3 regions of the Hathewaya histolytica genome follow, and region 3 is predicted to be linked to each of the others. Evidence: riboswitches for the same ligand, from Rfam matches in the RefSeq annotation. Region 3 holds a riboswitch; each other region holds the start of a gene.
The links. A riboswitch is a leader RNA that binds a small molecule or an ion and turns the genes downstream of it on or off. The one in region 3 is predicted to bind thiamine pyrophosphate.
Positions count from the first base shown of each region.

Region 1: it holds a riboswitch for thiamine pyrophosphate, as region 3 does, so the genes downstream of both, thiC (phosphomethylpyrimidine synthase ThiC) here and thiT (energy-coupled thiamine transporter ThiT) in region 3, are expected to answer to the same signal.
Region 2: it holds a riboswitch for thiamine pyrophosphate, as region 3 does, so the genes downstream of both, thiW (energy coupling factor transporter S component ThiW) here and thiT (energy-coupled thiamine transporter ThiT) in region 3, are expected to answer to the same signal.

Region 1 is NZ_LR590481.1:1,384,638-1,395,279, forward strand. Features, by position in the region: gene FGL08_RS06730 (ABC transporter substrate-binding protein) at 32-1,075, opposite strand; gene FGL08_RS06735 (ABC transporter permease) at 1,076-1,852, opposite strand; gene FGL08_RS13375 (ABC transporter permease) at 1,846-2,667, opposite strand; gene potA (spermidine/putrescine ABC transporter ATP-binding protein) at 2,668-3,720, opposite strand; gene FGL08_RS06745 (YajQ family cyclic di-GMP-binding protein) at 3,998-4,489, shown strand; gene FGL08_RS13385 (hypothetical protein) at 4,529-4,684, opposite strand; gene thiC (phosphomethylpyrimidine synthase ThiC) at 4,752-6,059, opposite strand; TPP riboswitch at 6,142-6,249, opposite strand; gene FGL08_RS06755 (NAD(P)/FAD-dependent oxidoreductase) at 6,453-7,631, shown strand; gene FGL08_RS06760 (ADP-ribosylglycohydrolase family protein) at 7,675-9,063, opposite strand; gene FGL08_RS06765 (cysteine hydrolase family protein) at 9,078-9,764, opposite strand; gene FGL08_RS06770 (CapA family protein) at 9,845-10,642, opposite strand, start outside.
Region 2 is NZ_LR590481.1:561,633-572,274, reverse strand. Features, by position in the region: gene rpsA (30S ribosomal protein S1) at 1-664, opposite strand, end outside; gene thiE (thiamine phosphate synthase) at 795-1,430, opposite strand; gene thiM (hydroxyethylthiazole kinase) at 1,460-2,284, opposite strand; gene thiD (bifunctional hydroxymethylpyrimidine kinase/phosphomethylpyrimidine kinase) at 2,287-3,093, opposite strand; gene thiW (energy coupling factor transporter S component ThiW) at 3,223-3,711, opposite strand; TPP riboswitch at 3,846-3,958, opposite strand; gene FGL08_RS02615 (hypothetical protein) at 4,082-4,546, opposite strand; gene FGL08_RS02610 (hypothetical protein) at 4,709-4,963, opposite strand; gene aroQ (type II 3-dehydroquinate dehydratase) at 4,998-5,423, opposite strand; gene FGL08_RS02600 (shikimate kinase) at 5,558-6,064, opposite strand; gene aroE (shikimate dehydrogenase) at 6,064-6,873, opposite strand; gene FGL08_RS02590 (chorismate mutase) at 7,022-7,297, opposite strand; gene aroC (chorismate synthase) at 7,285-8,385, opposite strand; gene aroA (3-phosphoshikimate 1-carboxyvinyltransferase) at 8,363-9,622, opposite strand; gene aroB (3-dehydroquinate synthase) at 9,651-10,642, opposite strand, start outside.
Region 3 is NZ_LR590481.1:2,318,752-2,329,393, reverse strand. Features, by position in the region: gene FGL08_RS11195 (N-acetylmuramoyl-L-alanine amidase) at 194-3,988, shown strand; gene FGL08_RS11190 (prolipoprotein diacylglyceryl transferase) at 4,096-4,851, shown strand; gene FGL08_RS11185 (YhfM domain-containing protein) at 4,870-5,709, shown strand; gene FGL08_RS11180 (Mrp/NBP35 family ATP-binding protein) at 5,736-6,602, shown strand; gene thiT (energy-coupled thiamine transporter ThiT) at 6,681-7,331, opposite strand; TPP riboswitch at 7,379-7,469, opposite strand; gene FGL08_RS11170 (heavy metal translocating P-type ATPase) at 7,608-9,977, opposite strand; gene FGL08_RS11165 (ArsR/SmtB family transcription factor) at 10,003-10,380, opposite strand.

The DNA.
Region 1 (10,642 bases), 930 kb from region 3:
CTCGCTAATATGCGAGCTTTTTTATATACATTTATTTTGCTTTTACATTTGTCCATACTTTATCATATTCTTTTATAAAGTTACCTAGGTCTATAAATACTTCACTTTTTTTTATAACTTCATCACTTGGATAAGCCGTAGGATTTTCTATGATTTCTTTAGGTAATAATTTTTGCGCTTCCTTATTGGGAGTTGAATATCCTATGTATTCTACATTCTTTTTAGATATTTCAGCTTCAGTCATAAAATTAATAAACATTTCAGCTTCTTTTTTATGTTCGCTTCCCTTAGGAATTACCATATTATCAAACCATAGGTTAGTTCCTTCTTTAGGAATAACATATTCTAAATTCTCGTTATTTTCCATCATGGTTAAGGCATCTCCTGACCAAACTACAGCTATAGCGGCCTCTCCTTCTACCATCTGGTCTTTAACTTCATCACCAACATAAGCATATACTAATGGTTTTTGTTTCATTAGTTCTTCTTTTGCTTTGTTTAGCTCATTTGTATTCTTGGAATTTACAGAATAACCTAGTTTTTTTAGAGCAATTCCAATAGAATCTCTTTGACTATCTAACATAAGTATTTGACCTTTATATTTAGGATTCCAAATATCATTCCAACTTGTAATCTCGTCTTTTATCATTTTAGTATTATATATTATACCTAATGTTCCCCACATATAAGGAACTGAATATTCATTGTTAGGATCAAAAGGCAAGTGTTTAAATCTACTATCTATTTGTGCATAATTTTTTATATTATTAAAATCAATTTTTTCTAGTAACCCTTCATTCACCATTTTAGTTATCATATAATCAGATGGAATGGCTAAATCATATTGTCCAGGGGAATTTTTTAATTTCACGTACATCTCTTCATTCGTTGCGAACTCATTATATCTAACCTTTATATTAGTTCTATTTTCAAATTCTTTGATTAAATCTTTATCCATATAATCTCCCCAATTATATATCCTAAGCTCTTTTTTCTTACTACCACAACCTAATGGAAGTAATATTATAGTACTAAGTAAGACCATTCCTAAAATACAGGATAAAAACTTTTTCATCTAATTTTTTTCTCCCTTCAAACTCTTCTTATTAATTACTAATAACAGTATAAGAACTGTTAAAAACATTAGTGTAGACAATGCATTAATTTTAGGGTTTATTCCCTTTCTAGCCATAGAATAAATATTAATTGAAAGATTTGATACTCCAGAACCTGTATTAAAGAAACTTATTACGAAATCATCAATAGATAATGTAAATGCTATTAATGCCCCTGATATTATCCCTTCTTTAATTTCTGGTAAAATTACTTTTCTTAATGCATATAAAGGTGTAGCACCTAAATCTAGAGCAGCCTCTAATATATTTTTAGGAAGTTGTTTTAATTTAGGCATAATGGCAAGTACTACATAAGGAGTACAAAAACTTATATGAGCTAAGAGCATAGTTAAAAAGCCCTTCTCTATTCTCATTAAATTAAATAACAACATAAGTCCTACAGCAGTTACTATGTCAGGATTTAAAACTGGTAAATAGTTTAAATTTAGTAATAACTTTTTCATATGTATTGAGGAGTTATGAATGCCGATAGCTGCAAAGGTTCCCAAAATAGTAGAAATTAAAGCAGCAAGCAATGCTATAAGTATGGTGTAGTATAATGCTTTTAATATCTGCGTATCATTAAATAAACCTACATACCACTTTAAAGTAAAACCACTCCATCGTACTCTTGACTTAGAATTGTTAAAAGAAAAAATTATTAATACCAGTATAGGGGCATATAAAAATAAGTATACAAGAAAACTATATAATTTCTTCATAAAAGACTTTACCATAATCCGCTACCCCCACTTTCTTCTCTATCATATTTAGATACAAATCTCATGGAAAATAAAATTAGTATCATCATTATAATGGATACTGCAGAACCAAAGTTCCAATCTCCCACTACTAGGAATTGCTGTTCTATTAAATTTCCAATAAGCATATACTGTCCTCCACCAAGTAGTCTTGATATAACAAAGGTAGTTACAGCAGGCATAAAAACCATAGTTATTCCTGAAACAACTCCAGATAAACTTAGTGGGAAAATAATTTTAGTAAATACAATAAAGCTATTAGCCCCTAAATCTTTAGCAGCCTCTATCAAATTTTTATCCATTTTATTTAATACAGTGTATATAGGGAGTACCATAAAGGGTAAAAAGTTATACACCATACCTAATAATACCGCACTATCATTGTATAATAGGTCTAAACTTTTAAATCCAATTAAATTCAAGAAGGAATTTATAAATCCATTCTTCCCTAGAATAGCCATCCATGCATAAGTTCTTAATAAGAAATTCATCCACATTGGTAAAACTAATAGGAGAATTAATATGTTCTTTTTTCTATTAGGTAATGTAGTTAGTATGTATGCCATAGGATAGCCTATTATAAGACATAATAATGTAGAAATAAGTGCAAGTTTAATTGAACGTATTAAAATATTTATATATAAAGGATCTAAAAAGTTTTTATAATGTGATAAAGTAAATGTAAAACTTCTACCATCAATACTAAAACTGAAAAAAGCTATCAATAGTAGTGGAAATACTATAAATATAACATTCCAAATTATATAAGGATAAGAAGTGTATTTTTTCATTTATATCTCCTCTTTTTCAGCTTTCATTATATGTATATCGTCTGGATATATATCAAGGCCTATTGTATTTCCAATCTCTACATGTTTTGTATTATGTAAAAGCCACGCATAATCTTCATCACCCTTAACAACTATTTCATAATGTACACCCTTGAAGGTTACAGATTCTACTATACCTTTTAACTTTCCTTTATCACTATCTACAATTTTAATATCTTCTGGTCTTATAACTACTTGAACTTCTTTATTTGAATTTGGTCTTTTATCAACACATTTAAATTTAACATTGAAAAATTCTACTAGATAATCTTCTTCCATTACGGCAGGGATTATATTTGATTCTCCTATAAACTTCGCAACAAAGGAGTTTTTAGGTTCGTTATATATATCTTCTGGTACACCCATTTGTTGAATTATACCCTTATCCATAACTATTATTTTATCAGACATGGTAAGTGCTTCTTCCTGGTCATGTGTTACATATATAAAAGTTATACCTATCTCTTGTTGCATATGTTTTAATTCTATCTGCATTTCTTTTCTTAGTTTCAAATCTAATGCGCCTAGAGGCTCATCTAGAAGCAATACTTTTGGTTCATTGACTAACGCTCTTGCAATGGCTATTCGTTGCTGCTGTCCTCCACTTAAAGAGGTTATCTTTCTTTTTTCATATCCTTCTAGATTTACTAACCTTAACATTTTTTTTATTCTTTTTTCTATTTCATCTTTATGTAGCTTTTTAATTTTAAGTCCAAATGCGATATTTTCATATACGTTCATATGTGGGAACAAAGCATACTTCTGAAATACAGTATTTATCTGTCTTTCATACGGTGGTGTGTTGTTTATTTCTTTTCCCTCAAATATAATATTCCCTAATGTAGGTGTTTCAAATCCTCCTATCATTCTAAGTGTTGTAGTCTTACCACATCCACTTGGTCCTAATAAGGTTAAAAACTCATTTTTCTTAACGACAAAATTAATATCTTTTAATATCTGTACACCGTCATATTCTTTAGAGATTCCATTAATTTCGATTATATTTTCATCCATTGGCTTCACCCCTACTAATATTATTAAAGATTTATTATACTTTTAAAATAAACCACCTTTAATTCTATAAAAAAAAACTAATAAATTCAATCTTTCTTTTTAAATTTTTTAATTTTCCTGTTTTTCTTGTTATTTTATATAAATAAACTAATTTATCACATAATTCTTTTATTATACTCCTATATTTATAGTATATATATTTTTTATATTTATACATTGATTAAAATGCATATATTTGCTAATATAATTTTGAATACTTATGAAAGAGGTGTTTTATATGGCAACTACTTATTCTTTTGATATAGTATCAGAGGTTGATCTTCAAGAAGTAGATAATGCAATCAATCAAGCTGTAAGAGAAATTACTAATAGATATGACTTTAAAGGATGTACAGCTAATATTGAGAGAACTGAAGAAGAAATAAAAGTTCATGGTGAAGATGAGTATAAGTTAAATGCAATGAAAGATATACTAGATGCAAAACTAATAAAAAGAGGACTATCTGTAAAAGCCTTAGATTATGGTAAAATTGAAAATGCTTCCATGGGAACTTTAAGACAAGTAGCAAAAATAGTTAAGGGGATTTCTAAGGATAAAGCAAAAGCTGTAGTTTCAGACATTAAGGAAAGTAAATTAAAAGTTCAAACTCAAATTATGGATAACCAAATTAGGGTCCAAGGTAAGGATAAAGATTCCCTTCAACAAGTCATATCTATGTTAAAAGGTAATGACTACGGAATAGATCTTCAATTTATAAATTATAGGTAAAAAATAAAAGTATTCACTATTAAGTGAATACTTTTATTTTTATTTATCAAATAGACCTCCAGTTTTCTTAGTTCTTTTAGCCCCCATTACATAACCAATAGATTTATCTGGTCTATTTTTTTTAGAATTGTTATTACCCTTATTCTTTTTAGCTTCAATTAACTCTTTCATCTTATTTATAGTATTTTTATCCATGAAAAAACTCCTTATTAATTTCTTATTAATTATTATTTTACGAGTTTTTCTTTATTTTAGTCAAGCATTATTCTTGAATTATATCTACTTTCTTACCTTCTAAAGTTTTATTCATATTTCTAATAGCACACATTTTTCCACACATAGTACATGTGTCATTATGCTGGGGTTTAGATTCATTTCTATATTTTCTAGCCTTCTCTGGATTTATAGATAAATTAAATTGAGTTTCCCAATCTAAAGTCTTTCTTGCCTGACCCATTTTACTATCCCACTCTTTGGCCTTTTTTATCCCTTTAGCTAAATCTCCAGCATGAGCAGCTATTTTAGTGGCTATAATACCTTCTATCATATCATCTAAATTGGGAAGTCTTAAATGCTCTGCAGGAGTAACGTAGCATAAGAAGTCCGCTCCATAGGATGAGGCCATGGCACCTCCTATAGCACTAGTAATATGATCATATCCAGGAGCAATATCTGTAACAATAGGTCCTAAGACATAAAATGGTGCATCAAAACAAAACTTTTTCTCTAGTAGAACATTTGTTTCTATTTCGTTTATAGGTATATGACCTGGACCTTCTACTATTACTTGAACGTTTTTCTCTCTAGCTCTTTTCACAAGTTCTCCTAAAACCATAAGCTCTTCTATTTGTATATGATCTGTAGCATCATCAATGCATCCTGGTCTACAGGCGTCTCCTAAACTTACAGTAACATCATGTTTATAGCATATATCTAATATCTTGTCGTAATACTCATACAAAGGATTTTCTGCATTGTTATAATTCATCCAGGCAAATATTAAAGTTCCCCCTCTAGAAACTAAGTTTAATGTCCTTGGGAACTTTTTTAGTGTATCTAAGGACTTTTTAGTAACACCAGCGTGAATAGTCATAAAATCTACACCATCTTCTGCGTGAGCTTCTATAACTTCTAAAAGGTTTTCTAAGGTAAGTTCGTGTAGTTCTTTATTATGAAAACCTAATGCATCATACATAGGAACTGTTCCTATCATAGATGGAGATTTTTCTATAAGTTTTTTTCTAAAGGTTTTAGTTTCACCATAGCAACTTAAATCCATTATAGCTTCTGCTTTCATTTCTATAGCTTTTCTAACTTTTTTCATTTCCATGTCTATGTTAGAGCAGTCTTTTGAAATACCTAAATTAACATTTATTTTAGTAGACATACCCTTTCCTATACCATATGGATGAATATTTTTATGATTTTTATTGCAAGGTATTACAACACTTCCTTTTCTAATATTTGAAATTAATTCTTGAATCTCAATACCTTCTTCTCTAGCTACTATCTCCATTTCCTTTGTTATAATGCCTAATTTAGCAGCTTCTAGTTGTGTAGAATAATTCATATGTATTTCCCCCTTATAAAAAAATAAAGAGCCTATAAAAGGCCCTCATATGCAGTATAAAATATAAAAATGCTCATAATCATTTTTAATTTAAGTACTTCCCTGCGCTAGTATTATCTAAATCAGGTTATGAGGGTCTGAAATAACATTTCACTCTCAGCCTATTATATAAGCTCCCCTAGCAAATATTAAGTTTTATAATAATATTATAACATTATAGCAGTATCAATAAAAGTAATTTTACTAAACTTCAACATGTATTTTTTATTATATACAAATTATATATAAATTGATTATATATAATAATATTAATTATAATGTTTTGTGAAGATATAAAAATAATAGTATAATATAATAAAAATATATATTACCATACTAGTGAGGTGAAAGTTTTTGAAAAATATTATAATTATAGGAAATGGCTGTGCTGGGTACAATGCAGCTAAAGCTATAAGAGAAAAAGATAAAAATTCAAATATAGTAATTATATCAAATGAAAATTTATTAACTTATTATAGACCATTACTTTCAGATTATTTGAATGAAGATAAAATAGATAGTAAATTTTACTTATCCAAAGACGAGTGGTATGAGGAAAATTCAATTGAATTAAAGTTAGGAATTAATATTGATAAAATAGATACAAAAGAAAAAAAAGTTTATTTTAATAATAATTTTATAGCTTATGATGAATTAATAATAGCTACAGGAAGTAATAATATATTCCCATCCATACCTGGACACGATAAAAAAGGTGTATTTACTTTAAAAGATATGGAAGATTTAAATAATATAAAATCATGGATGAAAACTTGTAAGAAAGTTATCGTTGTAGGTGGTGGAATTCTTGGACTTGAAGCTGCTTGGGAACTAAAACTAGCTGGTTTTAGTGTATCCGTTATAGAGGCTGCTTCACATATAATGAATAAACAATTAGATTCAGAAGCATCCGATATATTAAGAAATTCTTTAGAGGATAAAGGTGTAGAAATATATACAAATACTATGTTAGAGGAAATAAAAGGATTAGAAAAGGTATCTAGTATTAAGCTTTCAAAAAATATAGTCCTAGATGCTGATATGGTTATTTTCTCTGTTGGTATAAAACCAAATATTCCTGTAATAACTGGAAGTTCCATTGAAATAAATAGGGGAATACTTGTAAATAAAAATATGGAGACCAATATTGAAAATGTATATGCCTGTGGTGATGTTTGTGAACTAGAAGGAAGAGTTTACGGAAATTGGCCTGCATCTATACTTATGGGGAAAGTTGCAGGAGCAAATTCTATTGGTGAAAATTTAGCTTTTAAAGGTTATAAGGATTCTATAAATTTCGTAGGTGCAGACCTTAAAGTATTTAGTATAGGTTTTATACCTAATAAAGATTCCATTTCTATGCAATACTTAGATAAAGAAAATAAAATATATAAAAAGGTATTTTTCCAAGATAATATATTAATAGGTGCAATTTTAATTGGGGATATTAAGCCAGCAATGAAATTAATGAAATCTTTAAATAAGTTGTCTTTGGAAGAATTTATTCAAGAATATAAAGAATTTATTTCTTAATATAAACTTTTTAAAATAGTAAAAGTGGGAAATCCCACTTTTACTATTTTTCATATTTTTTTATTATATCAAAATTCCATCTACAAAACTCTTCTAAACTAAATTCTTCATTATCTCTTACATATGTGCAAATCTCATCACCAATTGGTGATACCCATTTTTCATAATCTATGCCTTCTAAACCATTTATTATACCAATGATACTTGCTATTTGGGCTGCATTACAATCCACATCTTGTCCTTCCATGGAGATTATATTCATTGTCTTATCAAAATCTAAGTTTCCAAACCAAAGGGCAATTACTTCTGCTGCTGCATTAGGGTATGCATGAATCCAATTATAAGTTTTATATTTTTCTTCACATATACTCCAACATTCTTGCCAGGATTCTTTTTCCATACATAATTCTAAAGCATGATTTACTACTGAGTAATATTCACTATCACTTGGTATAGTATTTACTGCAAGTTTTAAGATCTCTTTTATATCATTTTCAACAAAAGCAAGAGAAGTCATTACAGCATTAAATATTTCTCCCATAATACCATTATTATGATGTGATACCTCTCCATCATAATAAGCTAACTTTGCAGCCATATATGGATCTCCAGGTGCAACAAATCCACATACTACACCTCTCATTTGAGCTCCTATCCACTCTCTATATGGATTATTCAAATAACCACTATATGGTGGAAATATTCCCATTCTTATATTTTTTAGTGCAATATCTTCTGCAGACCAACCTGAAGGAATCAATCCTACCCATTCCTTAGCAATATCCTTAGACTTAATACTATAGCCTTTCTTTTCAAAAGCTTTTAGAAAAGCAATTTCATAGGTAATATCATCATTAAATGTATTAGGTTTTCTTACATATTCATTTATTTCTCCAAACTTATTTTTAAGTTGTTCAGAAGTATAACCTTCTATAGCAGTACCTAATGCCCCTGCACATATCTGATATACCCACGCTGCTTTTAATTTATTATAAAATTTGTTATCAATATTAACTTTGGGATATTTAGGGAAATCTATTTCTTTTTCATATTCTAAAAAATTCTCATAAACCTTAAATTTCCAATATGGATTATCTTCATCTTTTTCTGCGTTGTTTAATTCATAAAAAATTTCAGCAGTTATTTGATGTAATAAATACATATTATTATTTTTTAAAGCCTCTAAACCTTTTTCGAAAAGTATTTCAGCTTCTTGAACCTTATAACCCATATTTTCTACGGATTGAATTGCACCGATTAAAACTTTTTCTGGTGCATAGGAACCAGGTACGTGGCTATCCCATAATAATCTTATTTTACCGTCTTCATCGATTAGTGTCTTTTTATAAGAATCCCAAGTCTGTTCTTCCTCATCTAAAATCTTAGGTATTGCATTTTTTCTAAGTGTAAGTTCATATTCCCAAGCTTTCATTAGTTAACTCCCCTTTATTCTATTGTTTTTATAACCTCAATTCCATTAGCTATCATGCTATTTAAAAATAAAATATTTGAAATATCGTCATTGTGACCATTAGCGCTAAAAGTATCCACCATATTTACAGGAACAATAACTCTAGAATTCCTGTTATGCTCATTAAAATAAGTTTTTAAGGTTAAGGCAAACTGATATATACATATGTCAGTACACCCTCCTACAACTACATAATTATTGAATTCATTCTCTTTTCCGAAATGTTTTTTTAGAACCTCTTCAGGATTATATGATAAAAAAGCATTAGTAGAATTTTTTTCTAATTGAATTATAGAGTTTATGTTCTTTAGTTCTGAAATTAACTCACACTCTTCAGTACCTACTACACAGTGTGTAGGATATGAATCGAATTCTATAGAACTTTTCTCATGGCTATCTTTATATGCAAGAATAGGGTAATTATTATGATGGAACTTAGTACTTATATCCACTATATTAGGAATAAGATTTTCCATATTTTTTGAATACAAGTTTCCACCTTTAGAAAAACCATTTATCATATCTATAATAACTAATACTGTATTACTAGGTAAATTGTTTACAGATATAACTTTTTCATAAGCTTTATCTATATTATCTACAATGATTTTAAATTCTTCTTGAAAGCCCTCATAACTTAATAAATTCCTATTTAATATCATATACCTCATCCCCTTTCTATTAAATTATAACTTGATTATAAATTCGGAATATTTACTTGTCAATGAAAGTATATCTTTTTCTAATTTCTGATAATATTTTGTATATATCTTAAGGTTTCTTCTCTCCTACTTTCTAAAATTTTTACATCTCTTAAATCCTTAACGTTTAAATTTTTGTATTGTTTCTTATCTATGAGAGGAATAAGATACATCTTTTTGTTTTTTTCATATATAGTCAAGGGAATATACTCTAAGTCTGAAACTTTATATTCGTTTTTGCTTTTTTCTAGTTTAAGTTTTATTAAGTAATTAACTTCATATTTATTAGCATTATAGATATTGTTCATAGATAAGAAGTTAGAATTATTATTTAACCGCATGGTGTTTTTTTCTTTATTTACTTCTATAAAATTATTATTATTATAGTTTATAATATAGTTATTTTCTTTTTTATTCAATATAGATATTATTTCATTTGCCTTATGTTTTGGTATGCTATTATCGTTAATCATAGTAAAAATAATTTCAGCTTTTTTTTCTTTTAAGCATTCTATGTCTTTATCTATTTTTTTAGAGCATGCTGCTATATCATTTACATTTAAAGAAGAAATATGATTATAAAGATTAGTGTTTGAAACATCTTCAGTTAGATTATAATCTACAAAACCTACATTTACTCCATCTATATTAATAATTTTATATTCTTTATCTGTCAAGTTATCTTTTAATCCTAGAACGTTTAATTTACTGTTTTTTAAAACATCTAAACTTTCAAAAAGAGCTTTATTTCCCTTATTAAAAACATTTTCAACATTAGTATTAATTATATCTACTCCTATATTATTTAAAGCATTGGTAAATTCTGAAGAAGTAGTATT
Region 2 (10,642 bases), 1.8 Mb from region 3:
CTAAATCTACAAAGGCACCAAAATTCATTATTTTACTTACAGTACCCCTTCTCACTTCACCTTTTTTAATTTCATTCCAAAAGACTTCTTTTTTACTATTAATCTCTTCTTGTTCAATTACTCTTCTTGATACTACTATCTTTTCATGTCTTCTATCTATTTCTACTATCTTTACTTCTAAAGTTTTTCCGACATAAACTTTTAAATCCTCAACATAGTGTGCAGATACTAAAGATGCAGGCATAAAGGCTTTTAATCCTTTAACAGTACCTCTAATTCCACCCTTTACAACTTCCCCTGCTTTAAATTCTACTATTTCTTCTTTTTTATTCGCATTATAAAGACTATCCCATAGCTTTATCTCATCAGCTCTTTTTTTAGATAGTAACACATTTCCTTCACCATCATCTATTTTTAATACATAAACATAAATTTCTTCATCTTCCTTAACTATTTCTGATGATACAACATCATCATTAAAAGAAAGCTCGTTAAAAGGAATTATTCCGTCTTTCATGCCTCCTATATTAACCATAACTTCTTTATCTAATACAGATAATACCTTACCTTTTATTACATCTCCAACTTTAACTCTCTTCATAGAATGTTCTATGGATTGCATAGCCTCTTCCATGGTTAAGTCTTCATTATGATTTAAATCCATAACATACAACTCCTTTATTTAGAGCCATAAGCCCTGTTAAAATTCTTGCTATACTTATTATATCAACAAAGTGCTTTAATTAAAACAAAACTACTAAGTTTTTAACCTAGTAGTTTAAATAATTATTTATCTATAATTTATTTTTTAAATCTTCCGTAGCCACTCTTATATTCTCTTCCCCTAGAATGCATGAAACTATTGAAACTCCTTGAACTCCTGTATCCATAACCAATTTTGCATTACTATGATTTATACCACCAATTCCCACTATAGGTATTTTAATATTATGCTTTATTTCTCTTAAAAGTTCCAATCCGAGCCCTTGTTTTGCATCTTTTTTAGTTGAAGTTTTAAAAATTGCTCCTACACCTAAATAATCTGCACCTTCTCTCTCAGCTACTACTGCCTGTTCTAAAGTTTGAGCCGATACTCCTATAAGTTTTTCTTCCCCTAGTATATTTTTTGCAATCTTAAGAGGTATATCACTTTGCCCAATATGAACTCCTTCAGAATTTACAGCTAAAGCTATATCTAATCTATCATTTATTATTAAAGGAATATTATATTTTGTAGTTACTTCTTTAACTTCTAGTGCTATATTATAAAATTCTAAACTTGAACAATTTTTCTCCCTTAGTTGTATTAAAGTAGCACCACCTAGAATCGTATCTTCCACAGCAGATTTTAAATCTCTTCCATTTAAAACATCTCTATCTGTTACTAAATAAATAGTATAATCCACCTTACTTTTATCAAAATTTCTCACAATTACACTCTCTTTCTTTGCATATATTTTTATAATAAGAATACTTTTCCTCTTTCCCTAAAATCCTCTTCTTTTAAATTATATATATTATCAAAAATTCTTACTCTAAAAGTACCTATACCCTCATTCGCTTTTAAACTCTCCAAGGCCTTTTCCCCTGCAATACCCATGGCCATAATCCCTGATATAGCACCTATAAATCCATCCTTATTAATAGCCGTAAAAGAACCTATTAAAGATGAACTCATACAGCCTGTCCCTGTAACCTTAGATAAAGTAGCATGACCATTTTTAATTAAAACAAGTTTTTTCCCGTCAGATATATAATCTATTTCTCCTGTAATAGCTACAACTGAATTTAATTTTAAAGCTAGATTTTTTGCTATTTCCTCTGCACCATCTAAACTTTCTGAAGAATCCACTCCTTTAATCTCACTCTTTAGTCCTGAAAGCATTTTAATCTCAGACATGTTTCCCCTAACTACAGTAAAATGTAATTTATCCAAAAGTTTTCTTGCAACTTCTGTTCTATACTTTGTAGCGCCTACTCCCACTGGGTCTAACACTATAGGAATATTAAGTTCATTTGCTCTCTCTCCTGCCTTTAGCATAGCATCTACTGTTCTGGAATTTAATGTTCCTATATTTATAACTAATGATGAAGCTATAGAAACCATGTCCTGAACTTCATTTATATCGTCAGCCATAACAGGAGATGCTCCTATAGCTAAAGTTATATTTGCACAATCATTTACAGTAACGTAATTTGTTATATGATGAACTAATGGATTCTTTTCTTTTAAATTATATAGTTTATTACTACATTCTTTTAATAACTCTCTATTTATTTCCATTATTACTTCACCTCCAAACCTGCTAACTTATATAATTGGTAGAAATGATGTGTTGGCCCAACACCATGACCTATGCTAAATGAGTGCTTTATGGCCATAGTTATATAATCTTTTGCCCTTTTTACAGCTTCCTCCAAATCGTATCCTAAGGCTAAATTAGATGCTATCGAAGAAGATAAAGTGCAACCTGTCCCATGAGTATTTTTAGTATGTATTTTTTCGCCCTTTAAATAATAAATCTCACCTTTATGGAATAAAACATCTGTAGCATTATGGTCTAAATGTCCCCCTTTAAGCAATACACTTTTAGGTCCTAGTTTATGTATATCTTTTGCTGCTATGACCATCTTATCCAAAGTATCAATTTTTCTATCTAAAATAACCTCAGCCTCTGGTATATTAGGAGTTATAACTGTTGCTATGGGAATTAATTTTTCTATTAAAGTTTTCTTAGATTCTGGTTTTAAAAGGTCAAATCCACTTTTAGATATCATAACAGGATCTAAAACTATGTTACCTGCATTGTATTTTAAAAGTCCTTCAGCTATTGCATCTATAGTTTCAATCTTAGATACCATACCTATTTTTACTGCAGAAACCTGAATATCTTCATATATACAACTAATCTGATTTTCTATAATATCTTTATCTATATCTTGCACATCAAATACCCCCATAGTATTTTGGGCTGTAATTGCAGTAATAACTGACATTCCATAAACTCCATGAGCAGAAAAAGTTTTTAAATCTGCTTGTATTCCAGCTCCACCACAACTGTCTGAACCTGCTATAGTTAGTACATTTTTCATATATATCTCCCCTTTTCCTTTGAATTTTTGCTTTTGATTTATACTTACTAATATGTATTTTAAATTCCAATTGTAAATCATATCTTAAGTTCTATACTTTTATATTTTTGTTATACTTAAATTTAATTTCTAATAAAACTTATTTAAATTTCTACTACTAATAACCTTCATAATTAAATAGGCAATAATACTTCCTCCTATAGTGCTAAGTAAGAAAGGTATTATAAAAAAGAAAGCCCCCACCTTTTTTCCCATTAATAAACTTGCTATTGGAAAAGCCATTAAGCTCCCTATAATACCAGTACCTACAACCTCGCCTATTACAGCATAAATATCCTTATTAAATTTTCTATAGAATATTCCTGCTAAAACTGCTCCAAACATACTTCCTGGAAAAGCAAGTAAACTCCCTGTACCTAGAATATTTCTAAGTAAAGAAATTAAAAATGCATTTCCTAAAGCATATAAAGGCCCTAAGAAAATAGCAGATAGTACATTAATAACATGTTGAATAGGAAAACACTTAGAAACTCCCACTGGTATATAAATAACATGAGATGACATTACACCTATAGCTATTAAAATTCCAGAGCATGTCAGTTTTTTTGTATTACTCATATAACCACCCCCGTGCACACTTATTAATATTAAAAAAATAAAAAAATGCAAACTCAGTTTCGGATTTGCATTATCATAAATAAGCTTCCTAAGTTCCAATAGAATTAAAAATCCCAATTAAAACTTAGCAACTATTACATTACAATTATGTTTCCTACGCTGGCATTACCCAGATCAGGTTAAAGGGTCAAAGACTTTATAGGGTCTTTATCTCAGCCGGCCATATCCAGCCCCCCTGTTTTATAGGTTTAATAGTTTATATAAATTAATTTTAACACAATGTAATATTTGTCTCAAGATTCAAATAATAAATTCCCTTATAACTTAGTCCTTTAACTTAACAATTTTTGAAGATTAAGCTTAGACTATATTATACTATTTCTATTTGTTCCGCCTCTTTCTCCTCTAAATAATCACATAAATCCTTAAAATCTTGTAACCACTTTATCTTAGCAAGTTCCCTTAAATCTATTATGATGCCTGTACTCCTTTGCTTTAAATACTCCATATTATATATTTCTGTCTCAACAAATCCATCCTTGCAATTATATACACATGGCACAAACTTATCCCAATTATTTTCAAAATATTTAGTCTTTGCAAAGCATAATCTGTATATGTGAAAAATCATTCCTAGTGGTGAGGTTTTTATGGCAAACTTATGACTGAAATATTCCTGAGTTGGATACTTCTCCTGTATTCTCTCCCAATATATACGCTCGTTAGAATGAAGATTATATTTATCTAAGATCTTACACTTCTCCTTCCCTAAGTCATCTCTCATAACTTTTTCCCTAATCTCAGGATCTAATTCCATTAACTTATTCTTGTGCAAAAAAACTCCCCCTTAAGTTTATTCTTATGTTAATTTTATTTTCAACTTAAAGTAAGTTATGTTTCTAATATATATTATAGATAGAACTTATAGATTCTATTTACAATTTAAATGGAAGTCATATTTGACTTCCATTTAGTATACTTCTATAATATTATAATTCTATTTTTTCTTTCTTCTTGTATACTCATGACATACTATAATTCCTATGCCAATGGCAGCATATGCTGGAACAAATATTCTCTCTAATCCTCTACTCATATTTTTACCTATTGGAGTATTAATTATCATTGGTGGTAGTATTACAAATATAATTGTAAGGTAATTATACGGTTTCCTAATAGCTATATAATCCTTAAGAATTAATATTGCAAGTAAAGTAAATGAAATAAAAGATATTATATTAGAAATAGTCATATTTTATTCCCCTTAGATTTAATATTTTATTAATCTATATGTTAACCAAAGCCTCCATTGCTAATTTATATCCTAAAAATCCAAGGCCTGATATTTGTCCTATGCAAGCTGCTGCCGTAACGGATTTATGTCTAAATTCTTCTCTTTTATAAATGTTACTTAGGTGAACTTCTATGGTGTCTATATCAACAGATTTTAAAGCATCATAAATTGCTATACTGTAATGAGTGTAAGCTCCTGGATTTATAACTATACCATCATATTTTCCATAGGCTTCTTGTATAAAATTTATGATTTCTCCCTCAATATTACTTTGTTTTAATGTTACTTCTGCTTTAAGTTCTTCTGCCGTACATCTTATATAAGAGCAAAGACCTTCGTAAGTTTTAGCTCCATAAACTTCTTTTTCTCTTATACCTAAAAAATTCAAATTAGGTCCATTTATAACTAAGATTTTCATTTTTTTATCTTCCATTTATATCCCTCCTCTACTGAGATTAAATCTGCTTCCATAACTTAGTTTTTATTTGTATATTTTTTATAAATAAAAATTATATATTTCTAGTTCTTTACTACCTTGTCTAAATGATAAATTTAAATTATCTTCTCTCTTTTTAAAATCTCCATTACTTCATTTAAAGTTTCTTCTAATGTGCCTTTATTTAAAACTCTATAATCCCCATATATTCTATAAAGTTCGTACCTGTCATCGTATAATTTATGTAGATTATCTTTCTTATCTTTTAATAGAGGTCGATTTTCTATGTCTATATCCTTAATAATATTATCTAAAGGTCTATCTATAAAAATTAACACTCCATTTTCTTTTAAACAGTTTATATTCTTTTCTCGCTTTATTACTCCTCCACCTGTAGATATTATGGTGGATTTAAGCACACTAACTTTCTCTACATATTGTTCTTCTATACCTCTAAAATACTCTTCACCACTTTCAAAGATTTCAGGGATTTTCTTATTTTCACCTTTTTCTATAAAGCGGTCTAAATCTATAAAATCTAAATTTAACCTCTTAGATAAAAAATAACCCAAAGCGCTTTTCCCGCACCCTGGCATACCTATTAAAACAATATTTTTACTCATTACTTACTCATCATATGCTTATGAATATCATTAACTATATCATAAGAAACTTCCATGCAATTCCAAATGCTTTGTGCCTTTATAGCTTGGGCAACTAGCATGTACATACCATTTACAGCTTTTAATCCCTCTTCACCAGCTTCTTTTAAAAACTTAGTCTCTAATGGATTATAAATAATATCCACTGCTGCTTTAAACTTTTTAAAATATTTTTTATCTATTGGTGTAAAATCACATTTAGGATACATTCCTACAGGAGTACAGTTTACAACTAGGGCAGCCTCTTTTATAGAACCTAGTTCTTCATAATTTATAACTTTATATTGGGGATATTTTTTCTTTCCCTCTTCCTTATTTCTAGTTACAAATATAATTTCCCTAGCACCATTATCAAAAAGGTATTGAACTACAGCTCTTGATGCTCCCCCTGTACCTAAAATTACTACATCTTCGCCTTTAAAATCTATATTATAATGTTCTAATGTCATACCAAACCCATAGTAGTCTGTGTTGTAACCTATAGCTTTCCCATTATTTATCTTAACCACATTTACAGCGCCTATTTTCTCTGCCTCTTCACTTAAGGAATCTAGATACTTTATAATCTCTAATTTATAAGGTATTGTCACAGTAATACCTTTATAATCTAAAGCCTTTAATCCTGGGATTACATGACAAAGACGTTCTCTCTCAACTTGAAATACTCCGAAATGTCCGTCTATGTTTATACTTTCTAAAATTTTATGATGAATTTCTGGAGAATAAGTATGTCCTAATTTCTCCCCAATTATTCCATATAACTTTTCCATAACTTATCTTTAGTGAGAATAACTCATAAGTTACAAATTCTCACTAAACCCTCCTTTATTTCTTATTATTTATTTAAATTCATAATTAATCATTAAAGTTTCTATAGTATATCTATGTATTAAATCTCAAGCAACTTCACTAACTTAATTATTCCTTATACCCCACATGATACTGTACTTTTTTGCTAATTTCCATAAGTTTTGTAAAAAAATCTTCTAAATATTCTTCATACTTAATATTATTTAAATTTTCTTTAGCCTGTTTTATCACTTGTTCTTCTCTATTTTTATCTAGTATAGGTAAGGACCTTTCTTTTTTATATTCCATAACTTTTAAAGAAAGATTTAATCTCTCCTCAAATATTCTAACTAATTCCTTATCTATATTATCAATTTCTCTTCTTATGTTTTTTATATCTTCCATACTTCACCCTCTCTTTCTAATATTAAATCAAGAATTGTAAGTGCTGTAACACTCTCAATAACAGGAACCGCTCTAGGTACTATACATGGATCATGTCTACCCTTTACCTCTAATTTAACCTCTTCGAATTTTTCTATGTCCACTGTATCTTGTGAAATTCCTATAGAAGAAGTGGGTTTTATAGCCACCCTAAAAATTAAAGGCATTCCAGTAGTAAGTCCCCCAACAACTCCACCATTATTATTTTTTAGTGTTACTATTTTTCCATTATCTATTCCATAAGGGTCATTTGCTTCGGAGCCCTTTAATTTAGTTATATTAAATCCTGATCCAAACTCTATTCCCTTAACTCCTGGAACTGAAAATATCATATGCGATAATCTGCTTTCCACAGAATCAAAAAACGGTGAGCCTAATCCCACTGGAAGATTTATAGTTGCAATTTCTATAATTCCTCCTCTCGAGTCCAGTTCCCCTCTTCCTTTTAGTATCTCATCTTTCATAAGAATCCCCTTATGTTCGTCCATAACAGGGAATTCCTTATGCCTTAAATTTAAAAATAGGTTCTTATCTAAGTTTTTAAAATCAAAGAATTCTTCTTCTATATTATATATGCTTTTTATATGACTTCCTAAATATATACCCTTGCTCTCTAAAAGTTTTATCGCAATGGCTCCTGCAAAAACTAAAGGTGCTGTAATTCTACCAGAGAAATGACCTCCACCTCTATAATCATTAAATCCTAAATACTTTTCTTTGGCAGGATAATCTGAGTGGCTTGGTCTCATTTTAGATTTTAACTGGCTATAATCCTTAGATTTTGTATCCTTATTAAAAATCACTGCACATAGTGGCGTTCCTGTGGTTTTCCCCTCAAAGACTCCACTTAAAATATTAAACATATCAGCCTCATGACGTGGAGTTGTAAGCTTGCTTCTTCCTGGTGCTCGTCTTTTCATTTGAAACTTTATAAATTCTAAATTTAATTCTACACCTGCCGGAAGTCCATCTATAACTATGCCAATTCCCTCTCCATGAGATTCTCCAAAAATACTCAGTTTTAGTTTATTCCCTATTACTCCACTCATGCAAAATTCCTCCTAACTCCTTATAAGTATTCCAAAAATGAGGATATGACTTATTTACAGATTCACTACCTTTCAATATTATAGCTTCTCTACACCTAGTTCCTGCTATAGCAAGGGACATAGCTATTCTATGATCATTCCAGCTATGAACTTCTACTCCCCCTTGCAGTTCCTCTGTTCCTAATATAATAAGTCCTTCATCTAGTTCTTCTATATTAGCACCTAAGGCTTTAAGTTCTGTGCATATAGCCCTTAATCTATCCGATTCCTTTATTCTAAGCCTTCCAGCATTAAAAATGTGAGTTTTTCCAAGTCTTAAAGAAGAAAGTACTGCTATAATAGGAACTAAATCAGGAATCTCTGAAGCATCTATTAGGGTATCTCTACTTTTTTTATTTTCTATAGTCTTTATAACTTCAATAATCTCCTTATCTCCTTGAAGTGAATTTAAGTTAAGTCCTTCAACTTTAATTTCATTACCTAATGCCTTTCCTACTAAAAAGAAAGCTCCTTGAGAAAAGTCTCCTTCAACCTTGTAATCAAAAGATTTATAACGTTGATTTCCTTTTATATAAAATACCTTATAACTTCTATTTTCTATAACTATGCCAAAGTTCCTCATCATGTCTATGGTAAGATCTACATAAGCTTTGGATTCCAAATTATTTTTAATTTTTATAATAGAATCTTCTTCTAAAAGTGGTAGAGCAAACAATAGTCCAGATATAAACTGAGAACTTATATTTCCCTCCACTTCAAAATTTCCACCCACTAACTTTCCTTCTATAGTAAGTGGTAATTTTCCATTATGATTTTCATACCTAATACCCTTTTCCTTAAATATATTATAATAAGTAGTAAGTGGCCTTTCTACTAATTTTCCACTTCCATAAAATTCACTCTTATTTGATTTTAATAAAGCTATAGGAATTAAAAATCTTAGAGTAGACCCTGATTCCCTACAGTTTATAATAACTTCATCAAAGTTTTTAGAACAACATCCGTTTATAACTAAAGTTTTCATTTTATCATCTTCATCTACTATTTTAATAGTAGCACCTATTGTCCTCATACCTTCTATGGTTGCCTTTATATCTTCAGATAAAAGTACATTTGAAATCACACTTTCCCCTTGTCCTAAGGCCGCACATATTATAGCTCTATGGCTTAAACTTTTAGAAGGAGGTATACTAACATCTCCTTTTAAAAAGTTAGGTTCTATCCTTAAAGTAGCCATAAATTCACCACCAATCTTAAATTAAAATTTAATTAAAAAATCTTTCTATATTAGCTATATATACTTTTTCTATAAAAGCTTCTCCTAGTTCCCTTAAAAGTATTAAGTTTATATACTTACTCATAACCTTTTTATCTAATGTTACGCACTCTAAAACCTTAGTTATATCCATACTAGGTGTATTAAAATCTATCTCATACTTCTTAAGAATTTGCTTTATAAGTTCTGAAGTCCCCTTCTTTGTATAACCTAAAGTCTCGCTATTTTTAGTTATACAATACATTCCAAGTGCAACAGCCTCTCCATGAGTATACTTTTCATAGTTAAAATATTTTTCTATAGCATGACCTAGTGTGTGACCAAAATTTAAAATCATTCTAATGCCAGTATCCTTTTCATCCTTCTCCACAACTTCCTTTTTTATAGTGCAGCAAGTGTGGATTATATAATTCATATTTTCTTTTAATTCTTCCAGTGAATTATATTTTAAAAGATTATAAAATAACTTATCACTTTTTATACACCCGTACTTAATAACCTCTCCCATTCCATCTTTTATAAATCTTTTATCTAAGGTATTTAAAACTAAAGGGTCTATAATTACTTTTCTAGGATGATAAAAACTTCCTATAAGATTTTTCCCTTGCTCTAAATTTACTGCAACTTTCCCACCTATGCTACTATCTATTTGAGCTAAAAGAGATGTGGGAATTTGAATATAAGGTACACTTCTTAAATAAGTAGATGCCACAAATCCCGTTAAATCACCTACCACTCCTCCACCTAAGGATATTATTAAATTAGAACGAGAAAGTTTAAAATCTAAAAGTTCTCCATATAAATATGAAGCCATATCTAAAGACTTACTTTCTTCTCCCGGTTTTATCTTTACTAGTTTAACACTAAATCCTCCTTGTTCTAATAAATCTATTATCTTTTCTCCATAAAACTTATAGACATTATAGTCCGTAACTATTAGTATTTTATCTCCCTTGTAAACTTCACTTACTAACTCAGGAA
Region 3 (10,642 bases):
TAAATAAAAAGTTCTTTTAGAAGGATTTTCATATATAGATGTAGAATTAATAGAATTGGAAAACTATATAAAAAGCTATACTACAACAAAACAAGACAACTTTTAATTTATAGTTACAAAATACCTTCACTTAAATAGATCCCTTTATAAAATCTACATCAATTATTATATTATTAATATATGGAGGGATAATATGAAAAAGATAGGTATAAAGATTTATTCGGTATTTCTGTCTCTATTTGTTATAAGCCTTATTTTTACACCACAAGTTGCTTATGGTATAGAGACGCTTAAACAATCATCAGTAAAGGTAACTTTAGGAAATCTCAAAGAAGGTAATACACTAGAAGAAGGATATATAGATGGAGTTATTGAAAGTGCCAATGATTTAACTAGTGTATCCATACTTATTAACGATTCTAAGTTAGGAGATTTAAACCTAAAGGATAAAAAAGCTATAGAAAGAGAAAGTAAAAATTTATATATAACTAATTTTAATTACAAATTTGACATTTCAAATTTCTATAGTGGACAGTATAATCTAAAGTTTATGATGAAAGATGATAAAGGGAATACGAGTGAAGATATTAAATCTATTAAAATTAAAAGTAAGGAACCAGTGCAGAATGATTCTATAAAGGTGGTTAAGAAAAATTCTCGTACACTAAATTATTTACAGGTCTCATCTTCTAAAACGCCTATTATGGGAAAAGCAGAAATTACAAAAGGACAAGCTGTTACATACTTAAAAAATGGAAATCCTAATAAAAGTGAGGATGACATAGTTTATTTTGTCAACTCTACATGGGAAGAAGCAGAGTATGAAGGGATTCGTCCAGATGTTGCTTTTGTTCAGATGATGAAAGAAACAGGCTATCTTAAGTTTGGGGGCGATGTTGGATCAGACCAAAATAATTTTGCAGGTATTGGTGCCGTAGGTGGAGGAGCTAAAGGGGATAGTTTTCCAGATATTAAGACTGGTATAAGAGCGGTAGTACAGCATTTAAAAGCTTATGCTAGTAAAGAACCATTAAAAAATAAACAGGTAGATCCAAGATACCATTTAGTTGAAAAAGGTATTTCTCCTTATGTCGAAGGACTTTCAGGGAAATGGGCATCAGATCTAGGTTATGGTGAAGACATAGTTAAATCAATAAACTATGTAAAGACCTTACAAGAATTTATACAAAAAGCAACAATTAATTATTTTAAGGTATATGATGGAGCTAACGAGGTTAAAGGTAACAACTATAAATATGGAAAAACATATACATTAAAAGCATCTGCTAATGCAGATTCAAAAGCATTATACCAATTTTGGTTAAAAGACCTAAGAACGAATTCTTGGGCAATATTAAGGGATTATAATGAAAATCCTAACTTTAACTGGACAGCACCAACAAATGGGGAAAAATACTTATTGGGAATTCATGTAAAAGATATGAGATCTGTAAATAAAACAGATAACTTTAGATATGATCCAATAGTATTATCTCCAGGAAAAGCGAAGTTAAATGAGTTTAAGGTGTATGATGGAGCCAATGAGGTTAAAGGTAGCAACTATAAATATGGAAAAACATATACATTAAAAGCATCTGCTAATGCAGATTCAAAAGTATTATATCAATTTTGGTTAAAAGACTTAAGAACGAATTCTTGGGCAATATTAAGGGATTATAATGAAAATCCTAACTTTAACTGGACAGCACCAACAAATGGGGAAAAATACTTATTAGGAATTCATGTAAAAGATAAAGAATCTCCAAATAGAACAGACGATTTTAGATATGACCCAATAGTATTATCTCCGGGAAAAGCTAAATTAAATGAGTTTAAGGTATATGATGGAGCTAATGAGGTTAAAGGTAACAACTATAAATCTGGAAAAACATATACATTAAAAGCATCTGCTAATGCAGATACAAAAGTGTTATACCAATTTTGGTTAAAAGACCTAAGAACGAATTCTTGGGCAATATTAAGGGATTATAATGAAAATCCTAACTTTAACTGGACAGCACCAACAAATGGGGAAAAATACTTATTAGGAATTCATGTAAAAGATAAAGGGTCTAGAAATAGAACAGATGATTTTAGATATGATTCAATAGTAGTATCCCAAGGAAAAGCTAAGTTAAATTATTTCAAGGTATATGATGGAGCCAATGAGGTTAAAGGTAATAACTATAAATCTGGAAAAACATATACATTGAAAGCATCTGCTAATGCAGATACAAAAGTGTTATACCAATTTTGGTTAAAAGACTTAAGAACGAACTCTTGGGCAATATTAAGGGATTATAATGAAAATCCTAACTTTAACTGGACAGCACCAACAAATGGGGAAAAATACTTATTAGGAATTCATGTAAAAGATAAAGGGTCTAGAAATAGAACAGATGATTTTAGATATGATCCAATAGTAGTATCCCAAGGAAAAGCTAAGTTAAATTATTTCAAGGTATATGATGGAGCCAATGAGGTTAAAGGTAATAACTATAAATCTGGAAAAACATATACATTGAAAGCATCTGCTAATGCAGATACAAAAGTGTTATACCAATTTTGGTTAAAAGACTTAAGAACGAACTCTTGGGCAATATTAAGGGATTATAATGAAAATCCTAACTTTAACTGGACAGCACCAACAAATGGGGAAAAATACTTATTAGGAATTCATGTAAAAGATAAAGGGTCTAGAAATAGAACAGATGACTTTAGATATGATCCAATAGTAGTATCCCAAGGAAAAGCTAAGTTAAATTATTTCAAGGTATATGATGGGGCTAATGAGGTTAAAGGTAACAACTATAAATCTGGAAAAACATATACATTGAAAGCATCTGCTAATGCAGATACAAAAGTGTTATACCAATTTTGGTTAAAAGACTTAAGAACGAACTCTTGGGCAATATTAAGGGATTATAATGAAAATCCTAACTTTAACTGGACAGCACCAACAAATGGGGAAAAATACTTATTAGGAATTCATGTAAAAGATAAAGGGTCTAGAAATAGAACAGATGACTTTAGATATGATCCAATAGTATTATCTCCAGGAAAAGCGAAGTTAAATGAGTTTAAGGTGTATGATGGAGCCAATGAGGTTAAAGGTAGCAACTATAAAGGTGGAAAAACATATACATTAAAGGCATCTGCTAATGCAGATTCAAAAGTGTTATATCAATATTGGCTAAAAGACCTAAGAACGAATTCTTGGGCTATACTAAGAGATTATAGTGAAAGTTCTAACTTTAATTGGACAGCACCAACAAGTGGGGGAAGATACTTATTGGGTATTCATGTAAAAGATAAAGGATCTAGAAATAGAACAGATGACTTTAGATATGACCCAATAACTATAGAAGCGTCAGTTGCACGTAAACTCATAGTACTTGATGCTGGACATGGTGGAAAAGATCCAGGTGCCCAAGCTGCAGGCTTAAAAGAAGCGGAGATAAATCAAAATTTAACATTGAAATTAGGAAATAAATTAAAGACTATGGGATATGATGTTATATATACAAGAGATTACATACCTGTAAATTATAGAGAGGTAAGAGAAGATCTTGAAGCAAGGATAAATGTAGCAAATTCTAGAAAAGCTGATTTATTTATTAGTATACATCATGATGCAACTCCAGGAGGAGAAGGTACAAGCACTCATTATAGCACATATATGCCAAAGTTAGATACATCTGGCACTGTAACAATTGGTGATGTTATATATGATCGAACTCCTTGTAATGAGGCTATAAAAAGTAGAGAACTATCTAAGCTTATAGCTAAGAGGTTAGGGAATGTAGGCTTTAAGGATAGGGGAGCACAAGATCATAATTTATATGTTACAAGAAATGCTATTATGCCTTCAGTACTTATAGAGTGTGGATTTATAGACAATCCTAGAGATAGGGATAAATTCATGAATTCTAATACTCAAAATAAAATGGTGGATGCAATAGCAAGTTCTATAGCAGATTTATTTTAAACAAAATGTGAATTAAATTGATTTAGAGTAATATAAGTATTATAATTAAATAGAAAAAAATAAGAGAAGCTTAAAAGCTTCTCTTATTTATTATACGGAGGTGTTCTATGAGACCTATTTTATTTAGTATTTTTGGACTAGAAATAAAAGGTTATGGACTGATGATAGCTATTGGTGTATTATCGGCTTTAATGATTTTATTAAATATATCAAGAAAACATGGATACAATGAAGATAATGTTTGGAGTATATTTTTCTACGCAATTATAGGTGGTGCTGTAGGTGGTAAACTCCTTTGGGTTATTACCGACATTAAGCTTATAATAGATGAACCAAGTATTCTATTAAATTTAGGATATGGATTTGTAATTTATGGTGCTATAATAGGAGGGGTTATAGCTATATATATGGCTTGTAAAAAATATAATTGGAATACTTTAAAGTTTCTAGATATAGCAGTACCGTGTGTTGCTATAGCCCAGGGATTCGGTAGAATTGGATGTTTATTTGCAGGATGTTGCTATGGTGCACATACAGATTCTCATTTAGGTATAGTTTTTGAAAATTCATTATTTGCACCTCCGGGGGTAAGACTTCATCCTACTCAGATTTATTCATCTATATTTGATTTTTTATTAGGAGCTTTTTTATTGTTGTATCTTAAGAAAGATCATAAAGATGGACAGGTATTTGGGGCATATATTATAAGTTATAGTATAGGAAGATTTTTAATAGAATTTTTAAGGGACGATCCAAGAGGTAGTGTGGGAATGTTGTCTACATCCCAGTTTATTGCTATATTCACTCTAATTTTTGGAGTATTAATGTTTTCAAGATATAGATTTAAGAAAAATCAAAAATAGTTAGAGAGGGTTTTTAGAGTGAGGATACATAAGAAATCGCTTATTTTAACTTTTATTTTATGTATATGTTTTACAATGACAGGATGCAATAAGTTAAGAACTGCAAAAATTAAATTAGGACTTAAGAATAATAATTTTGAATATATGAGATTAAACAAAGTAAAACAATTAGTAATTCAAAGTACACGTGATAAAGGGTTTAGATTTGTTGTAACTAATAACGATGTTATAAAGGAAGCTTATGATATACTCTCTTCAGCTAAAAAAGCTAATGGCAAATCTTATTTAGAATCAGATTATATATTTGAAATTCATGAAAAAAATGGAGAAGTACATCGTTTTAATTATGTGGCAGGGCTAGATAAAAAAGAGGGAGGAAACTTATACGATGATAAAAATGTATATGTGGTTTCTTCTAGGTTAGATAATGATATATTAAACAACTTTGAAAATATAAGAAAGCCTAGAGCTTTTAAAAATGTTTATTATAAATCAATACTAGATACTATAGGTAAGTATATGGATAGTAATAAGGATTTAGCAAATAAAAAAGTCGGATTAAATTTAAAAGATGATATAGATATACAAAAGTTTATTTTATCCTCAGATTTAGAAGAGTTTAAAAATAGTTTAAAAGAAAAATTTCCTATGATTGAACTTACAGAAAAAACTGAAGACTGTGATATAATTATAAATATAGATACTGAAGGATATAAGTCTATAGTATATAAATCTATTATTGAATTTTCTTATAAAAAAACTAATACTAAGCCTAAAAAGTATTATGTTTGGGGTAAATACTCTAATAGGAACTGGAAGATAGATATTTATGATGATAAAAAGCCGAAAGACTTTTAATTTTAACTTTTAGAGGAGGAATTAAAATGAGTAGTTGTGATGGATGCCCAAGCAAATCAAGTTGCTCAAAGGCTTCAGAAGATAAAGGTTGTAGTGTTATATTACCTAAGTTTGGACATGTAAAAAATGTAATAGGTGTTATGAGTGGAAAAGGTGGAGTAGGTAAATCAACAGTAACAGGTATATTAGCTACGAAGCTTAGAAGTTCAGGCTATAAAGTTGGAGTTTTAGATGCAGATATAACAGGACCATCTATGCCAAGGTTTTTTGGAATTAATACAGAAAGAGCAACAATTAGTCCGACAGAAGACCCAAAGGTATTCAAATTTATTCCGGTTGAAACTAAGCAAGGTATAAAAGTTATATCTTTAAATTTATTAACAGAAAAAGAAGAAGAACCAGTTATATGGAGAGGTCCCGTAATAAATGGTGTTTTAAATCAGATGTATGGAGATACAGAATGGGGAGAGTTAGACTATCTTTTAATAGATATGCCTCCTGGAACAGGGGATATATCATTAACAGTAATGCAAAGTCTACCTATTAATAGTATAGTAATAGTTTCAACACCTCAAGATATGGTTTCTATGATAGTTAAAAAAGTAGTTATAATGGCTAAAAAACTTAACATAAAAACCCTTGGGGTTGTGGAAAACATGAGCTATGTGAAATGTAAATGTGGAGAAAAAATGAAGGTGTTTTCTAATAAGTCTGCAGAAGAGGGAGCAAAGGAACTTGGACTTCCATTACTTTCTGAAATGCCTATAAATAAAGAATTAATAGAACATATGGAAAGTGGAGATATAGAAAGTTTTATATCTTCAGATAAGACTTACGATGAGCTTTTACAAAACTTCAATAAAGAGTACTCTAATAATAGAGTGATATTATAGTATTTAAAGATTATTTTTAAAGTAATTAAAACCCGAGAATTTTAATCTCGGGTTTTTTATTTTAAAAAAATTATTTTATTATTTAGAATCTATATTTATATTATTAGTAGCTAATATTTGTTTTAAAGGAAACATTGCTACTAAAAATGATGTTATACAAAATTCAAAAGATAAAAATGATAAGTTATAATTTAAAGAATAGATAAAAGGATTAGCGCCTTTAGCATATTCTGAAAAGAAAATTATCCCAGATAATACGTGACATGTTAGTCTCCCAACCATACCTATTAATACTCCAGATATGAGTTTGGATTTTATTATAGCGTCACTATCCTTTTTAACATTAGGTTTAAGATATCCACTTAGACCTATAAACATATAGGCAAGAGGGTAGTCAAGTAATAATTGAGCAGGATGGACAATATATCCACCGAAGAGCAAATCAATTATACCCATTAAGAATCCTGTAAGCATACCTACTTGAGGTCCATAGATTAGAGACATTATAACTATAGGAACCATACTTCCAGGAGTAATACTACCTCCTTGAGGCATTTTGTATAATGTAATTTTGTTTAATACTACAGATAAAGCTACAGCCATGCCTACTTTTACGATTATATTTGTAGTTAATTTTATTTTTTTTACAGATATAAAAGCTATAAGTAGAGCTAGTACAACTAAAATTGAAATAATATTAGGAACTGTAAGTAAACCTTTTGGTAACATAAAAAAACCTCCTCATTATTTGTGCAAGGAGCATTTAAAAATAGTTTATTAATAAACACATGCTTTCCTACGCTGGCATTACCCAGTTCAGGTTTTAAGGGTATTTCTCAGTCTAAAAAGACACCCCTAGCACAAAGATTTTATTTTAGATGATTAGTTCCAAGGTTATTATAGTATTAATATAATCATTTTACAAGTATTTAATAAATATTAAAAATTAAGCAGAGAGGAATTAAATACTCTCTGCTTAGATAAAGCTTATTTAAAATCTAATATTTATTTTACTTTCAATACTCTCATAGAATTCATTACTGCAAGTAATGCAACTCCAACATCTGCAAAGACAGCTGCCCACATAGTTGCAAGACCAAGTGCGATTAATAATAGAACAATAAGTTTTACACCTAGGGCAAAATAAATATTTTCTGTTACTATTTTTCTTGTGAACTTAGCTATTTTTATTGAATTTGATATTTTGGATGGTTCATCAGTCATAATAACAACGTCAGCAGCTTCTATAGCAGCATCAGAACCGAGTCCACCCATGGCAAATCCAACATCTGCCCTTGCTAGAACAGGAGCATCATTTATACCATCTCCTATAAAGGCTACCTTTGCTTTAGGGGATTTTTTAGCCATTATATTTTCAAATATGCTAACCTTATCTCCAGGTAGTAGTTCAGCATGGACTTCTGTGATATCCAAAGTATTTGCTACATTTTCAGCAGTGGTTTTATTATCGCCAGTTAGCATAACAAGATTTTTAATACCATAAGACTTTAACATAGATATAGCATCTTTTGCATCTTCTTTTATTTTATCTGATATAGTTATGCTTCCAAAGAAATTATTGTCAACAGCAACGTATACGCTAGTACCAATATCTTTTGATGGTATAAAGTTAACTCCGAACTTATTCATAAGTTTACTATTACCAGTTAAAATTGTTTTCCCATCAAACTCTGTTTTAATACCATGTCCAGGTATTTCCTCATAATTTTTTAGCTTATCTTTTTCTACTTTTTTTCCATAAGCTTTTATTATAGATGTTCCTATTGGATGAGATGAATATGCTTCACATAGTGCTGCATATTTTAAAAGATCTTCTTTCTTAATACCTTCTGCTGGATATAAGTTATTAACTTCAAATACACCTTTAGTTAAGGTACCAGTTTTATCGAAGACTACAGTTTCTAAGTCATTTAAAGCTTCTAGATAGTTACTTCCCTTAACTAAGACACCAGATTTTGAAGCGGCACCTATTCCTCCAAAGAATCCTAGTGGAACAGATATAACTAAAGCACAAGGACAAGATACAACAAGGAAGCTAAGTGCTCTTTGTACCCAATCTAAAAGATTAGAATCTTTTATAATCATTGGAGGTATAAATGCAAGGGCAATGGCTGCCATTACAACTAGGGGAGTATATACCCTAGCAAATTTAGTTATAAATTTCTCAGTTTCTGCTTTTTTTGAACCAGCATTTTCAACTAAGTCTAAAATTTTAGATACAGTAGATTCGGAAAAATCCTTTGTAACTTTCAATGTTAAAACACCATTTTTATTTATGAATCCACTTAGGATTTCATCACCTTTTTTAACATCACGAGGAAGAGATTCTCCTGTAAGTGCTGAGGTATCCATAGACGAATCTCCATCTAATATGAATCCGTCTAGGGGAACTTTTTCATAGGGTTTTATAACTATTATATCGCCAATAGAAACATCCTCAGGGGATACTTCTTCTATAGAGTCACCAATTTTTAAATTGGCTTTATCAGGTCTTATATCCATTAAGTCAGCAATTGAGTTTCTTGAGCGATTAACAGCTATATCTTGGAAAGTTTCTCCAACTTCATAAAATAACATAACTGCCACAGCTTCAGGGAAGTCTTTAATTGCAAAAGCTCCGATTGTTGCTATAGTCATTAGGAAATTTTCGTCAAAGACATCACCTTTTTTAATGTTAGATAAAGCTTTTAATAATACATTTTTACCAATTAAAATATAACTTACAAGGAAAATAGCAAGTTTAGGATAGAAATCAAACTTCATAATTAAACCGATAATAAATAGTATAGTTCCTAAGGATAGTCTAATAAGTGTATTTTTATCTACAACATAAGACTTGTCTAATTTCTGTTTTGTAGTTGTTTTAGTAGAAGTATTTTTATATTTTACTTTAACTCCAGGTTCTGTAGAATCTACAATGTTTTTTACACTATTAAATAATTCATCTCTTGAAATAAATTTTTCAAATTCTATATTTAAAGTAGAATTTGAAAAGTTAAAGCTTGCTTCCTTTACTGCCTCCAAATTATTAACTTTAGATTCAATTTTTGCTGCACAATTGGCACAATGCAGTCCTTCTAATATTAAACTCATTTTAGATGTGGATTTTGAATTTTTAACAGTTTCAATTATCTCCACATCAGGTTCTAATTTTTTTACGATAGCTTCAATTTCTGAAGTAACAATTTCCTTATTAACCCCTTGTTTAATAGTTACAGTTAAAAGGGAGGTACTAAAGTTTAGAACAGCACTTTCTACAGTACTTAGATTCTTAACCCTTTCCTCAATTTTAGCTGCACAGTTTGCACAATCCAAACCTTTTAATATAAATTTAAAATCCCTTTTTTCACTCATTATATATTCACCCCTTATTTAAGTCTTAGTCTTCATTTATATGATCTAGGGCCATATGGAAGATATCTTCAATATGGTTATCGTCAAGAGAATAGTATACTGATTTGCCTTCTTTTCTGTATTTTACAAGTCTAGCTTGTTTTAGAACTCTAAGTTGATGGGATATAGCTGATTGATTCATTTGGAGCAATGTTGCTATATCACATACACACATTTCAGATTTAAATAAAATAAAAATTATTTTTATTCTTGTAGAATCTGAAAAAACTTTAAAGAGATCTGAAATATCTTGCAATGTATCTTCATCTAGCATTTCTTTTTTTACTTTATCAACTATATCTTCGTGTATTACATTACACTTGCATACTTCAATAGGTTGCTTGGAATCTTTATTTTTAAGCATTAGTATCAACTCCATAATATATTCATATAAACATATGAGCATATATTCATATGTTCTTTGAATATATGATAACATTAATTTAGTGGACAATCAATATAGAAAATATTTTTTATTAAATATTAAGAAAAACTTATTTATATATTTTATATTATGTCAATATTAGAATAGGGATAAAAAATATAAGAAATATAAGATATTAAGGCAAAATTACGTTAATTTAGTGATATACCTTAAATTGAAAATTGATAATAATATATTAAGA